DNA from 2 places in the Marinomonas posidonica IVIA-Po-181 genome. Region 1 is predicted to be linked to the other one. Evidence: predicted binding sites of a transcription regulator. Region 1 holds the regulator's gene; the other holds the start of a gene.
The links. The regulator LexA, encoded in region 1, represses DNA repair genes until DNA is damaged. The targets are predictions, from matches to a motif close to TACTGTNTANNTANACAGTA.
Positions count from the first base shown of each region.

Region 1 (8,118 bases):
TTCTCATCCTTGATGGACTTTAGTTTTACGGCGCAAATGGAAGAGCGTTTGGATGAAATCGCTGAAGGGGATAAAGACTGGATTCAAACTCTGAATGCTTTCTATCGTGACTTTAGCAATGTGTTGGCAAAAGCGGAGTCGCCCGATGACGGCATGATGCTAAATGAGCCAACGCCGACGGATGTTGAATGCCCAACATGCAGTCGTCCTATGCAGATTCGTACCGCCAGCACAGGGGTCTTCATGTCTTGCTCTGGCTATGCTTTACCGCCTAAAGAGCGTTGCAAGGCCACTATTAATCTTATTCGTGGCGATGAAGCGGTTGCGGTCGACGATGAAGAAGGTGAATCTAAGGCGCTGATCAATAAGCATCGCTGTAAGATTTGTGGCTCTGCCATGGACAGTTATTTGATGGACGAGCATCGCAAACTGCATGTTTGTGGTAATAACCCATCTTGTACCGGTTACGAAGTGGAAGCGGGCAGCTTCAAAATCAAAGGCTACGATGGGCCGGTGATTGAGTGTGATAAATGCAGTTCAGAAATGCAGCTTAAGACGGGGCGCTTTGGTAAGTATTTTGGCTGTACCAATGAAGAGTGTAAGAATACTCGTAAGCTGCTTAAAAGCGGTGAAGTTGCGCCGCCTAAGATGGACCCAGTGCCTATGCCGGACTTGGCTTGTCAGAAGGTGGAGGATCATTACGTGTTGCGTGATGGTGCAACTGGTTTGTTCTTGGCCGCTAGCCAATTCCCTCGTAAACGCGAAACCCGTGCGCCTTATGTGAAAGAATTGATTCCATATATGGATCAAATTGATCCAAAATATCATTTTTTCGCAGATGCGCCCGTTGCTGATTCAGAAGGCCGTTCTACCTTGATTCGTTATAGTCGTAAAACCAAAGAGCAATACATTATGACGGAAAATGAAGGCAAACCAACGGGGTGGAAAGCTTTTTATGATGGCGGTAAATGGGTCATCGAAGAAGGTAAAAAGAAAAAATGATCAGCGTAAGTTATGCCAGTGTAACGAATCAAAGGCTTGATGCTGCAAAGCGTTTACTGGCACTTGCTCAGTCAAGTGACGAAGCTTGGCTGGTCAGTAGTCTTGAAGGCTCGGCTTTGTTTCAATTACGCAGTGCCTTCAATGGTTTGTTGCAAGAAGTTGCACAGAGTTATGCATTGTCTGATTGTTTGGATGTGATTACATTGGCCTCTGAAGCCGAAGCCAAGCAGTCTGTTGTACCGGTTCTGTCAGAGTTAAAGGACTTAATAAGTCAGTCTAGATCTTGGTGTTGCCAGCTTCTGAGTGCTTATCAGCAACAATTAGAGTGTCATTTGGTTCAATCATCTTTTGGCCGAACGGACCTTATTGGTTCTGGTGGGGATGATGGTGCCTCAATGCAATTGTATTTGACCAAGCTAACTGACTTGGTGTTACGTTTTAGAGAAGAGTCATCTGAGTATTAATATGAAAGAGTCATACCTTGAAATTGTTGAGCTGGAAAACGGCGATATTGTATTACGCCCAGCCAGTGACAGTGGCGAGGAAACAGAGCCGTTAGCAACCCTGAAAATTTCAGACACGACACGGTCTTATTTGCAGGATCGTTATTTTGAATTGGCAAAATGCATGTTTCATGCAGGGATTGATTTTGTGTATTCGGATGAGTCTATGGCTGATGAAGGGTTGGATTACATGGACGATGATTTCCGTCCTAAAATTCTTCATTAATGATTTTAAACAAGATCAACAAAAAAAAGGTGGCTTTAGGCCACCTTTTTTATGATGTGTATTGGCTTTTATAGTCCTTGTCGAATAACGCCGACAGACAGGCCTTCGATTGCAAACTCTTCGCTCTCAAGGTCCACAACAATGTCCTGGTAGTCTTCGTTTTCAGGAATTAATCGAACAATGCGTCCTTTTTGCTCGAAGCGTTTAACGGTGACTTCATCGCCAATGCGGGCAACGACAATTTGCCCATTGCGAACCGTATTGGTTTTGTGGACGGCCAATAAATCACCTTCCATAATGCCAATGTTTTTCATGCTGGTGCCGGAAACCGACAAGAAATAATCTGCTTTCGGTGAGAACATATTACCTGGAACAGTAACATGGGTATCTATGTTCTCTTGAGCCAATATAGGGTATCCTGCGGCCACTTTACCGATAACGGGCAAACCTAACTCGTCTTCTGGAGCGTTGTTTTCGGAAGACTCAACCAATCGAATGCCACGAGAAGCGCCGGACAGCATTTCAATTGCGCCTTTTTTGCAGAGGGCTTTTAAGTGTTCTTCAGCCGCATTTGGGGATTTAAAGCCAAGTCGTTTCGCGATTTCCGCACGGGTAGGTGGGAATCCGGTTTCATTAATAAACTCGCGAATGGTATCGAGTACATCAGATTGTCTTTTGGTTAATTTAATCATGGCACTATCTGGTTGTTTATACAGTAACTGTTATTATATACAGCATTCTTAACGATTCTCAATAAAATAAATGCTTTCAGACGAATTAAAAAATAAAATCCAATCAGCCTATCGCGATATGCTGGATGCCAAATCCCATAAACCAAGGGTTGGTCAGCGCCAAATGATAGGTGCGATCGCGCGTACGTTGGGAAACATTAAACAAGGTACCGAGGGAGAGCGGCTAGATGAAAAACATGTGGCAGTCATCGAGGCAGGGACGGGAACAGGTAAAACCTTATCCTATTGTCTTGCTGTCATTCCTATTGCAAAGGCAAGAGGATTAAAGCTTGTTATCTCAACAGCCACCGTGGCTCTGCAAGAACAAATTCTCCATAAAGACTTACCTGATATCTTGTCCAATACCGAGGTAAATTTTAAGTACACCTTAGCGAAAGGTCGCGGTCGCTATCTTTGTCTCAACAATCTGGAGGCTTTTCTAGGCACACAAGAGCAGGCTATGGACGATATGTTTGCCGGTTTGTTTGAGCAGCACCTCCAATCGGATGATGTCAATACTGTGCTTTATCAAGAGATGGATGAAGCATTAAGTAAAGGTAAATGGGATGGTGATAAAGATAATTGGGAAGGTATTATTCGAGAGCTAGACTGGCGTCGCTTAACGACTGACCATCAACAATGCACGAATCGTAATTGTGCCAATTATTCGGCCTGTCCATTTTTTAAAGCCCGTGCCGAGATTGAAGTGGCTGATGTCATCGTCGCGAACCATGACCTTGTGCTGGCGGATTTGTCCTTAGGTGGTGGTGCTATTCTGACGCCGCCGAAAGAAACCATTTATGTGTTCGATGAGGGCCATCACCTGCCTGATAAAGCCATAGGGCATTTCCGTCATGAGGTCAGGTTGCAGCAAAGTATTAGCTGGCTTAGACAATTGGAAAAGAATTTGGTGAATTTGAAGCAGGAGCTTACCGATGAGGTGAGTTTAACGGGTCAATTGCTGATTAAAATGCCGCAACAGATTCAGACTATTGTCAATTTCATCCAATACGCTCAGCAAGGCTTATCACCTTATATTAATGGTTTGGGATTGGATCAGAATAATAATCAGCATCGATTTGAGTTTGGTGTGGTGCCTGATGAGTTGAAGCAATTGGCATACAGTTTGTCGACCAGCTATCAAAAATTATTTAATAGCGTTGAAAGCATTCAGGACGAATGCAAAAAAGCCAAGCAGAATGAGGGTATGGGTGTGACGCCTGAAATGGCCGAAACTTGGCAGCCCATTTTAGGGGCGATATTGGGGCGAATCGAGCAAAGTGTTGGTTTGTGGCAGCTGTATTCAACGACGGATGATCAGCAATATCCACCAAATGCTCGTTGGTTGATTTTATCTGGTCAGGGCATGGAGCAGGATATTGAGTTGGGGGCTTCCCCGATTCTAGCGGCCAATACTTTACGGCAGCAATTATGGGATAAGTGTTTTGGTGCCGTGGTGACCTCTGCGACACTCACGGCGTTGAATCAATTTCATCGGTTTAATATGCGTTCGGGGGTGCCGAGAGAGAGCGAGTATCTGCGTGTGTTAAGCCCTTTTGACTTTCAGAATAATGGCGTGTTGGTGATTCCAGAGATGAAATCTGAGCCAAATCAGGTTGAGCTGCATACGGCTGAAATTGTTGATTACCTAAACGAGAAGGTGGATCGAGATAAAGCCAGTTTGGTGTTGTTCTCATCTCGTCGCCAAATGGAAGACGTGGCGCAATCTTTGAAAGAGTCGTTGAAAGATATCTTGTTAATACAGGGTGAGCAATCGAAGCGAATCATATTAGAGTCACACAAATCACGAATTGATGAGGATAAAGGCAGTTTGCTATTTGGCTTGGCCAGTTTTGCTGAAGGGGTGGATTTGCCCGGTGATTATCTTTCCTCTGTGTTTATTGCCAAAATTCCGTTTGCTGTGCCTGATGATCCTGTTGACGCCACCTTAGCGGAATGGATCCAAAAGCGTGGTGGCAATCCCTTTATGGAAATCACCATTCCAGATGCCTCGTTGCGTCTAGTGCAGGCCACAGGTCGCTTGTTAAGAAGTGAAACAGACTCAGGGACCATTCATATATTGGATAAGCGTCTTAAAACCAAGCGTTATGGAAACCAATTGGTTCAGAGTTTACCGCCTTATCGATTGGGGTGATGGCAAAGAAACAGCGGTTTAAACTCCACTGAGTTTTTACCCTGTTTTAAAGGAAAAGATGATAAAGCTGGATCAATTAGGTACACTCCATGCTCAGATAATTAACCTCTAACCGAAGAAGTGTATAGATTCCGATATGGAAAACCAAAATCAAGACGTAGCACCAGAAAGTAACACCAAACCGAAACGAACTCGCCGTCAAAATAAGCGACCTAGAAAAGCTCAAGGTAAGGCAAGTGAAGCAAAAATGGATGAGGCAACGTCGAATCAAGGTGTTTGGTCTATAGATGATTTTAAGGTGCCAGAAGCGGAGGGTAAATTACGCTTTCATGATTTGAACTTACCGGATCGAGTGTTAAAGTCCATTGCAGAAATGGGGTTTGAGTATTGCAGTGAGATTCAAGCGGAAACCTTGCCAACTACATTGCAGGGTTATGACATCATAGGTCAGGCTCAAACAGGTACGGGTAAGACCGCGGCGTTTTTGATTGCCATGATCACGGATTTCCTAGATTACCCATTGGAAGAAGAGCGAGCTAACAATCTCGCCCGTGGTTTGATTATTGCGCCAACCCGTGAATTGGCGTTACAGATTGCAGATGAAGCTGTGAAGCTAACGGCTAACTGTCATTTAAATGTCGTGGCGTTAGTGGGTGGGTTAAGCTACGAAAAGCAAAAACAGGCTTTGCAAACCGAAAATGTGGACATTCTTGTGGCCACACCGGGTCGATTATTAGATTTTGCTCGTAGTCGTAAAGTCTTGCTAAATAAAGTGGAGTGTTTGGTTCTGGATGAAGCGGACCGTATGTTGTCCATGGGCTTCATTCCAGATGTGAAAAGCATTATCCGTATGACGCCGCACAAAGAAACCCGTCAAACCATGCTGTTTAGTGCGACTTTCCCGAAAGACATTCAAGCTTTGGCGAAACAATGGACCTATTTTCCAAAGGAAGTGTCGGTTGTGCCAAAAGAAGCGACCAACAAAAACATCGAACAGGTGATTTATACGGTTGAAGCCGATCAAAAATGGCCTGTGTTGAAGCAATTAATAGAAGAAAATGGCAGTCAACGAACCATTATCTTCGCCAATCGTCGTGATGAAACGCGGGATTTGTACGAACGTCTAAAAATGGAAAAAATTAATTGCGCAATTTTGTCGGGTGAAGTGGCACAAGATAAGCGAGTAAAAACCTTAAAAAGTTTCAAAGATGGCAGTATTCAGGTACTGGTTGCAACCGATGTTGCTGGGCGTGGTATCCACGTTGATAATGTTGAGTTGGTGGTAAATTACGCTCTACCGGAAGATCCTGAGGATTATGTGCATCGTATTGGTCGTACTGGTCGAGGTGGTGAAACTGGCAAGTCTGTTAGTTTTGCTAGTGAAGACGATGCTTTCATGATCCCAGAAATTGAAAAAACGGTAGGGGAAAGTATTCGCTGCGAATACATGGTAGACATGTCTAAGTAAGCAAATCTAACGAGTAGGCTAGGATGAATTTAGAACATCATTATGCGACTCTAGGCGACGCTTTTTACACACATGTGGCGATTCAGCCACTTCATGAGCAGCGTTTGGTTGAATTTAACCAAGCGCTAGCGACTTCCTTATCTGTTGATATTAAATCTCCTGAAACTAAAGCCTTATTAATGGGCGAAACTGTTTTGCCTCAAGGTCTGAGTATGGTCTACGCAGGTCACCAGTTTGGTGGCTTTTCACCTCAACTTGGTGATGGGCGGGGAGTCTTATTGGGCGAAGTTCGTGGGCAGGATGGTCTTTTATATGATTTGCATATGAAAGGGGCGGGACTGACGCCTTATTCTCGTCGTGGGGATGGCCGTGCTGTATTGAGATCCTGTATTCGAGAGTATTTGGCCAGTGAGGCTATGTCGGCATTGTCCATTCCAAGTTCCCGAGCGCTGGCGTTATTTGATAGTCGAGAAGCGGTTTATCGAGAGAGGCCAGAACCTGGTGCCATGTTGTTGCGCACCGCAAACGGACACATTCGATTTGGGCATTTTGAATTTTTCTTTTATCAAGGTAAGCAGGCGCAATTAGATCAGTTGGTTGAGCATTGTCTAGACTATTATTATCCAGAGTGTCGTCAAGCGGAGCAGCCACTTGTAGCTATGTTGCTGGCAGTGGTAAAGCGAACCGCGCAGATGATAGCTAAGTGGCAAGCCGTTGGCTTTCAACATGGGGTCATGAATACGGATAACTTTTCCATTACGGGGGAAACCATTGATTATGGTCCGTATGGATTTATGGAAGATTTTGACGAATCATGGGTGTGCAATCATTCTGATTATGAAGGGCGTTATGCCTTTGCGCGTCAACCCGGTGTTGGTTTGTGGAATTTGAATTGTCTGATGCGCTGCTTTTCCAATCATTTAGAACGAGATCAGTTAGTATCAATTTTACAAACTTATGAAGCTGAGTTACAGCAACATTATGATGACTTGATGTTAGCAAAGACAGGGTTAGAAAAAACGACGGATCTTCATGTGTTACTGCCGTCTTTGTTTAGTCTGCTAACAAAAGAAAAAATGGATTACAGTGTGTTCTTTCGATTATTAGCGCATTTTAGAGAGAGTGAGTTCGACTTGTTGTTAGATGAAGTTATTGATCGTCAAGCTTTATCTAACTGGTTGCAGCAATATCAGGCGGCTAGACTCTCAAATACCTTGTCGTGGTCGCAAATGTCGGAACGTATGCTGCAAACGAATCCCAAATTTGTATTGCGAAATTATTTGGCGCATAGCGTCATTCAAGCGGCCGAGCAAGGTGATTATTTACCCTTTAGGCGTTTGTTAAATGTTTTAACTTCCCCGTTCGAAGAACATCAAGCATCTGATGAGCTTGCTCAGAGGTCGCCGGAATGGGGAAAATCCTTAGAAGTCAGTTGTTCATCCTAACCTTGAGATGACAAGAAAGGAACAGATCATGATTAAGCATTCTGTATGTGTTTTAGGTGGCGGAAGTTTTGGTACCGCGTTGGCCAATATTATGGCAACGAATGGTCACCAGGTTAGTCAGTGGATGCGTAACGAGCAACAAGTTGAAGAGATTAATTTAACAGGGCTAAACAGTCGCTATCTTCCTAATGCCCCGCTTCATCAAGAGTTATTGGCGACTAGTAACTTAGAGCAAGCGATACGTGACAGTGATACCGTTTTTGTGTCTATTCCGTCTAAGTCGTTTGAGCAAGTGGTTGAGCGGATAGAGCCATTGTTAACATCGGATAAAATATTGATCAGTACCACTAAGGGGTTCAATCCGAATCGCTTTGAGTTAATGAGTGATGTGCTGAAACGTAATGCGGTTACGCAAAAAATTGGGGTGTTAAGTGGCCCTAATTTGGCCAAAGAAATTGCCGCTGGTCAGATGACAGGCTCGGTTATTGCGAGTTCAGATGACTTAGTTCGCCAGCGAGTGATAGAGTTACTTAAATCGCCAACGTTTCGCGTTTACGAAAATGCTGACAGTAAAGGTGTGGAATTGGC
Region 1 covers NC_015559.1:2,028,787-2,036,904, reverse strand. Annotated here, with positions in the region: gene topA (type I DNA topoisomerase) at 1-1,002, shown strand, start outside; gene MAR181_RS09555 (DUF6586 family protein) at 999-1,466, shown strand; gene MAR181_RS09550 (hypothetical protein) at 1,468-1,731, shown strand; gene lexA (transcriptional repressor LexA) at 1,800-2,423, opposite strand; gene dinG (ATP-dependent DNA helicase DinG) at 2,494-4,617, shown strand; gene MAR181_RS09535 (DEAD/DEAH box helicase) at 4,754-6,085, shown strand; gene MAR181_RS09530 (protein adenylyltransferase SelO) at 6,109-7,530, shown strand; gene MAR181_RS09525 (NAD(P)H-dependent glycerol-3-phosphate dehydrogenase) at 7,559-8,118, shown strand, end outside.

Region 2 (8,118 bases), 1.2 Mb from region 1:
ACATCAATCACAGGACGACCATCTTGATAGGCTTTTTTCGCGATTTCAGCCGCCTTTGCATAGCCAATAATGGGATTAAGCGCCGTGACTAAAATGGGATTACGGTGCAAAGCTTCGTTTAGCTTCGCTTCATTCACGGTTAACGTCGCGATCGCACTGTCTGCAAGCAACTGACCACTGTTGGCCAACAGTTTGATGCTGTTCAACAGGTTTTTCGCAATCATAGGCAACATGACATTCAATTCAAAATTGCCTGACTGACCACCAATCGTCACCGCCGCATCATTTCCTATAACTTGCGCTGCTACCATGGCCGTCGCCTCAGGAATCACGGGGTTCACCTTGCCAGGCATAATGGAAGAGCCTGGCTGCAATGCTTGCAAGGTTATTTCCCCTAATCCGGCCAATGGACCTGAGTTCATCCAGCGTAAATCGTTTGCAATCTTCATATAGGTCACTGCAACGGCTTTAAGCTGACCAGATAAAGCAACCGCTGTGTCCTGAGATCCAATCAAAGCAAAGAAATCCTGCCCTGGAGAGAAGGTTTGCTTGGTTAGCTCGGACAGTGATTGCGCAAAGCGCTGAGCAAATTCAGGGTGGGCATTAATCCCCGTACCAACCGCCGTACCGCCTTGTGCCAATTGGCTGGTTTTGCTTTTGATGTGATTCAAATTATCAATATTATCTTGCAGCTGAGCTGCCCAAGCATTAAAGGTTTGATCCAAACGAACCGGCATGGCATCCATTAAGTGAGTACGGCCTGTCTTGGTGTAGGTTGCTAGACGCTTGCCTTTCTCGATAATAGTGGCTTTTAAATGCTCCAAGGCAGGCAATAAATGGCCCGCTAATTCTAACGTCGCACTCACATGAATCGCACTTGGAATCACGTCATTACTGCTTTGACCAAAGTTGACATGGTCATTCGGGTTAATGGTTTCACCATTGTACTGACTGGCAAGAGTCGCAATCACTTCATTGGCATTCATGTTTGAACTGGTACCAGAGCCAGTTTGATACACGTCTACTGGAAAATGCTGCATCAAATCATCCGCATCCAACAGTTCATTGCAAGCATTCTGGATAGCCTGTGCTTGTTTAGGTGTAATGCACTCTAGAGCTTCATTCGCCTGAGCGGCCGCCGCTTTTATCAAAATAAGAGAACGAATAAAAGCTTCTGGCAATGGCTCATCACTGATTGGAAAATTATTAATCGCTCGTTGCGTTTGAGCACCATAAAGAGCACTTTCTGGTACTTCGAGTTCACCCATACTGTCTTTTTCAATGCGCATTTTCATTCTTAAATATTGTCCTTTTACTACTCAAAAGAAGAGATGAAATAATGGCTCAACACCCTAAGGTTATGCTCCATTTTGAAATAGTTTCTCGCGTCCTGGTAAGTCACGATCAGACGCTTAAGATGAGAGAGAGGCAAGTACACTTTATCGAGGCATGTCTGACGCCAATGAGGCGCGACATTGGTATCACACACAGTATCCAATAACACATTAAACACTCTCTGATGCAGCACAGTCGCATCGGTAATGTTCAAACGCTCAGCATATTCTTCCGTTAAATTCAGGTAGTGATACAACACCTCTGGCGAGTCGGCACATTGACCAGCCTGAATGGTTTGCTCAAGTACAGAAAATGGCACCAAGTAACGACTCATAGCCTTACCCTCCAAACATTATAAATGATAACTATTATCAATAATGTTCGGTCATTCCATTCCTGTCAAGAAATTGATAACGATTCTTATTATTTTTTAATAATTAACCATCGCCTTTTGATTGAGGTCATTAAAGGCCAGACATAAAAAAGCCCCTGCTATTAAGAACAGAGGCTTTTCGAAATCTGACCTTTTATCTAACCTTTTAGTGGTGATGACCGCCCACACCGTGTGCGTGACCGTGTGCGATTTCATCATTAGTGGCTTCACGAGTCGCTACAACTTCAATATTGAAGGTCAACTCTTTCCCAGATAATGGATGATTTACATCAACTGTGGCGTGCTTTAGACCCATTTTAACAATGGTCACCTGACGCAGGCCTTTGTCCGTTTGTACTGTCGCCACCATTCCCGCTTTCCAACGCTTCGAGCCCTGCAAATGCTTTACGGGCATTTGCTGTGTCTGGTTCTCTTTACGCTCACCATAGCCTTCTTCTGGTGATACTGTCACAGCAAACTCATCACCCGCAGCCTTTCCTTCCATGGCTTTTTCTAGACCGGGAATAATATTACCGTGGCCATGAAGATACGCGACTGGCTCTTTTCCCGCGGAAGTTTCGATCAGCTCTTCACCATGACGTAACGTATAATGAAATTGAACGACTTGATTGTCTGCAATGGACATGCATTTTCCTCATATAAATTAAAAGCGTTTGGATCGAAACTGACCAAAATAAACCGCCGAGTATTATAAAAGTTTTATGTTATTAAAACATAGACAATTCAAGGGAATCGTCTTCAATCACAATGTCACTCACCATGGAAGCGGCTAATTTTTCGAATGGCGAGTGGTTTAATTCATAGACTGGATGGTGGTCAAAGTAGTCTCGTAAGGCGACTTCGACTTTGTCTTGTAAGGAACCTAAAGTTGAGCGGATGATGTTTTCATCAAAGCGGGAGCCACTGATCACAACCTGAGTAAATCTTGGGGCCACTAAAAACAATTGCTTATCCTGTAAACGAATACCAGATTCAAAAGAAGGATTGACATCAGTTGTGAGCGAAAAGCTTTGCCCAAATGCCGACACTTCCCCCGTTAAATCACACATTAAAGCAACGGAAATCAGACCGCCATCTCGCTCCAAGAAATCTACTTTTGCCGCTTTAATCGCAAGATTTAAAACCACAGCATCGCCAGAAGTTAAAGCCAAACGCGTCTCTTTCGACTGCTCCAGCTGCTTAGCCAAATCTTTATTAACATCGGCTTCACTCACACGAAAACTATTACAGCCTGTTAATATCAAACTTGTGAATCCAAGCAATAACACATGAGCAATGGTTGAATACAGACGCATGAAATACTCCTATTCTTTAGAATCTATGAGTCGACGCTTTTCAAACCAAAAGCGCATAAAATCTTCCGTTACTTTTTGTTCAATGTCGATCGCTTCATCAGTTGGGCAAAATAACGACACGGTAAACACATTATGACCTTCCATAGTCGTGGTAATTCGAACACGTGGTTCAGGCCCCGAGATATTAATATCCAAGCGTTTTTCGATTAGGCTGTTGTAACGGATGGCCACTTCATGAAAGTGTTCGCTGTATTCACGAAGCTTAGCCAATATGTGCTCTTTAATCTCAAACAGGTTCACATCATCGGTCTGGCGTGAAATGGAAAAACTGTGGGTCACATAGCGTCGCATGTAATTCAGGTTTTGCACAGTATGAACCAATAACACACTGTTCGGCACAAGCGTAGTACGACCTGTATAAGTATAACTACCGCCTTTTAAATCCACTTCAAATAACGTAGTGGATAACCAGTCACTGTCCGTCACTTCCCCTTCAAAATTGGCAACCTTGATCCAATCACCGACTTGGTATGGTCGAGTACTGGCGCGATAAAAAGCGCCGACGATACAGGCAATGAATTCTTTTGTGGCAATCACTAATGCCACCATGAAAGCAGCAATGGAAATGGCGATATTTTGCAGCTCTGATGACCAAATCAAAATCAACCCAACGACAAATAAGAAATTAAAGGCGTTATCCGCGGCATTAATTCTTTGACGCTTTTTATCGTGATCAATATGTTGGTTAAGACGAATCGCTCGCTTGGTGTAACGACGAATTAAATACACCAAAAAAATCAACGTCAGAGTAAGTGCCAGCTCGACATGATCAGTAATGATGGATAGATCCAATTGAGATAAATCGAAAGGCATAAAGAGTCACTTCTGTACGGAATAGGACACTTTAGCAAAGTATTCCTTGAGACAACAATAAAGTGTAGACAAGACAAAAAATTATACTGTATATTTGTACAGTATAATTTTTGTGAGGTGACTTATGTCCGTCATTATTAAATACGTCGTAGAACGCCATGGAATCGAAAAAATGACTTTTACTTCAAAAGCCGAAGCAGACGCTTATGACAAGCTTCTGGATACTGCTGAAGCGCTGGAGATTATACTCAGCGGTAGCCAGCTCGTTGAAGATGATCCCCTGCGAGAGTCGTTAGCCATGTACTTGGCTGAGCACAAGAACAGTGTCATTGATGCCCTTGGCCCAAAAAAGAAAACGACAAGTAAGAAAAAACACAGCCAAAGTTCACAAACGGAACTGGCTCTCAACAAAACACCAAAATCGCCAAGCGCGTCGTTGGAAGACTTAGTAATAGAAACCGATGAAGAACAAATTTATCAGGAGGAAGAAGCGGCCGATCCATTTGAAGAAGGCGATTTTGATGAAAGCCATGCGGCTTAGTTTATGCCATGCGGCTTAATCTAATGGCAAGATTGAGTGAGCTTTTTCTAAGAAATTCATGAGGCACTAAATAGTGTTTAAAATATCAAGGACGCATACATGCCAGCTAGCTCGGAGTTAACTCACCACCTCGACTCAGTGGCTTGTTCTTTGCGTTAGCATTTAGGCTTGCAAACATCGGGATTCAAAAACCGGGGGATTAATATAGAAAGTGAGGAATACAAATACGTTTGGCAAGATGATGAACTCTTGCTGATAATTTTTGAGGGAATTGCTGGCGTGGTTGAGCTTATTAGTTGGCTGTGTTTCTAACTGACACAATGTCATTGAGCAGGCTTACTTCTGTGAGCTTGCTCTAATAACCAATCAAAAAACACTTGAGCCGCCGAGTGCAATGGGGCACTGGATTCTTTCACCAAATAAAACGACTCACTGGCTTCTACTTGTTTCGCAAAAGGCGCAATCAATCGTCCTTGTGCAATAAGCTCCGACACCATGGAAGATCTTGCTAAAGCCACGCCTTGCCCAAGCTCCGCCATACGCAGTGTTGATACCAAGGTGTCAAATTGCATCCCTCGGGAAAAATCCACTTGATCTTCGCCCATAATATTCAACCAATAACCCCAACCCTCTTCGTAGCCAAGCACATGCAGCAAAGTGTGATTGGTTAAATCAGCAGGCGTGTCCAAGCGAGTATGCTGTGGTAATGCTGGCGAACAGACAGGCATCAAACTGTCCCATGTAAGACGTTGTGACAACAAACCTTGCCAATCACCGTGCCCCCAACGAATTTCCATGTCCTCTTCGGCATCCCATTCAGCCAACCAAATATGACTAGCGTAACGAATGTCTATGTGCGGATGCAGAGCTTTAAAATCGGCCAATTTTGGTGCTAACCAATAACTAAAAAAGGACAAGCTGCCGCGTATTTTAACGAGACTTTGACTGTCGGGAGAAAAAATCTCACTGGTACCAACAGACAAACGACTGATGGCATCTTGCACCACAGGATAATAGGCTCGACCTTCTTTGGTTAAGCTCAAACCACGAGCCAAACGCTGAAAAAGTGCCACACCAAGATGACTTTCGAGTAAACGTATTTGCTGGCTAACAGCCCCTTGTGTCAGACACAATTCGGTCGCAGCATGAGTAAAATTAAGATGGCGTGCAGAGGCTTCAAAGGTATGCAGCCAATTCAAAGGAGGGAGAGATTTTTGATTCATACTCGGTGCCTAGCAAGTCGCCTTGATCATAAAGAGCAAGGCGACTTTAACCTAAAGCCCTCGAGACATAAAGTCTTGAGGCCTACAGCACTTGACCAAGGAAACGCTGTAAACGAGGGTTATCCGATTCGAAGAAGCGATCTGGCGACTCTTCAAACACCAATTCCCCATCTTCCATAAAGACTACTCGGTCAGCCACTTCACGGGCAAACCCCATTTCGTGAGTCACTACCACCATGGTCATACCATCATTGGCAAGACTCTTCATGACATCCAAGACTTCCCCAACCATTTCCGGATCAAGGGCACTGGTCGGCTCATCAAACAACATGATTTTTGGCATCATGGCCAAAGCTCGGGCAATGGCCACACGTTGCTGCTGACCACCAGACAAATGCGATGGGTAGTTGTTCATGCGTTCAGCCAAACCCACACGCTTCAGCAGCTCACGGGCTTCTTGCTCGGCTTCTTGTTTACTCTTTTTCAACACCTTGATCGGTGACAACATCACATTACCAAGAGCTGTTTTATGCGGAAACAGGTTAAAAGACTGAAACACCATGCCCACTTCTTCACGGACTTTATTGATATTGGTTTTCTTGTCAGTCAGGCTGATGTCATCAATATGAATCGTGCCTTCTGAAATGGTTTCCAACTGATTCAACGTCCTCAAAAAAGTCGACTTGCCTGAACCACTTGGCCCTATGATCACAACCACTTCACCACGCTTGATATCCAACGACACTTTTTTCAAAGCGTGACATAAATTTGGATACACTTTATCAACATTTTCAGCACGAATAATGTGCTCACCTAGCTGCTTAGTCACTGGCTGACAACCTCTTCTCTAGATATTGGATGGCCCAAGATAAAGAACCAGTAAGTACTAAATACAATAATGCGACCGTAAACCAGACTTCAAAAGGTGCAAATGTAGAACTCACCACTTCACGACCCGCTTTGGTTAAGTCAGTAATGGAGATCACAGATACCAATGAAGAATCTTTGATCAGGTTAATAAACTGACCAGCCATAGGCGGCAAAGTACGCTTAAATGCTTGCGGCAGAATAACGTTCACCATGGCCTTTACATAGTTCATGCCTAAACTGCGTGCCGCTTCCATTTGCCCTGGGTGAATCGACTGAATACCAGAACGTACGATCTCAGCAATATAAGCCCCGGTAAAAACAGACAACGCCGCCACGCCTGCCGTAAATCGATCCAGACTTAGTACTGTGCCGATAAAGAAATAGAAGATAAAAATCTGCACCAGAAGTGGTGTACCACGAATCAATTCAACGTAGGTAATGGCGAGGTAACGCAGCACTGGATTATGAGAAATGCGTGCAAGACCAGTAAATAAGCCTATGATGACAGCAAAAACTAGGGACACTACCGATAATTTCAGTGTAATCCATAATCCCCAGGTAATTGGTCCAATCGTCCAACCGGTTCGTTCAGCGACTGGATCCCCTTCAAATACTAGATCACCATCATAAATCAATACGTCATCAAACTTCTTGATGACCAGAGGATCGAGACCGATATCGGATTCAATGGTGATGGTGTTGGTGGCATCGTCTACGTAAGCAGTACCATCAAAAGGGGCACGAATTTCAGTCGGCTCAGTACTCACAATATACTGTGGAATACGCTCCCAACGCCATGTGTAGTCAATGCTTTTGCTGGAGGCGTAAATACCAAAGCCCAACCCAACTAGGATCAGCAAAAATAAGCCTTTCCATAAAAGCAGGTGTGATTTATTTTCCATCGATGAGAGGTTCCCCGTCGTGTTTCCAACTTAAATTAAGAATAGGCATCCAAACCTACTAAGACACTAGCCACCTAGATTAAGGTCAATCGCTAGCCGTTATGAAAACAAAAAGTGGCGCTGACAGCGCCACTTTTTATAACAGGTGCGGATTTTACTGGATGTTTTTCATCCATGCATCACTTACGAACCATTTGTTGTAAATTTTATCATAAGTACCATCACCTTTGATTTGCGCTAGGTAGTTATTGATGAAATTCATAAAGTCTGGATCACCTTTACGGATCGCCATACCTAGCGGTTCGTAGGTAAATGGCGTATCTAGGTGAACCAATTTGTCGCTGTTCTGTGAGCCGTAGATAGCGTTAAATGGCAAGTCGTATACGAAAGCATCCGCATTACCATTGATGACTTCTAATGCACCTTCAGATTCTGTTTCAAAAAGGTTTACTTTAGCTTTGCTTAGGTAACGCTTAGTCGCGTAATCAGCCGTCGTACCTAGCTTAGTTGCGATTGTGTACTTGCTGTTATTTAGATCACGGTAAGAACTGACTTTGCCTTCTAGGTCTTTGCTTAGCAAAATACTTTGACCAACAATGATGTAGGGATCAGTAAAGTTAACTTTCAAGTTACGCTCAGCTGTGATGGTCATACCAGAAATGATGATGTCACACTTAGATGTTAA
Region 2 covers NC_015559.1:3,253,937-3,262,054, forward strand. Annotated here, with positions in the region: gene MAR181_RS14985 (class II fumarate hydratase) at 1-1,295, opposite strand, end outside; gene MAR181_RS14990 (hypothetical protein) at 1,316-1,669, opposite strand; gene MAR181_RS14995 (FKBP-type peptidyl-prolyl cis-trans isomerase) at 1,875-2,354, opposite strand; gene MAR181_RS15000 (DUF1439 domain-containing protein) at 2,437-3,024, opposite strand; gene MAR181_RS15005 (mechanosensitive ion channel family protein) at 3,034-3,897, opposite strand; gene MAR181_RS15010 (YebG family protein) at 4,022-4,438, shown strand; gene MAR181_RS15015 (LysR substrate-binding domain-containing protein) at 4,762-5,661, opposite strand; gene MAR181_RS15020 (amino acid ABC transporter ATP-binding protein) at 5,744-6,490, opposite strand; gene MAR181_RS15025 (amino acid ABC transporter permease) at 6,483-7,433, opposite strand; gene MAR181_RS15030 (transporter substrate-binding domain-containing protein) at 7,588-8,118, opposite strand, start outside.
Region 2: a site for LexA is predicted at 3,982-4,001, ahead of MAR181_RS15010 (YebG family protein). Genes of this name have one in related genera too.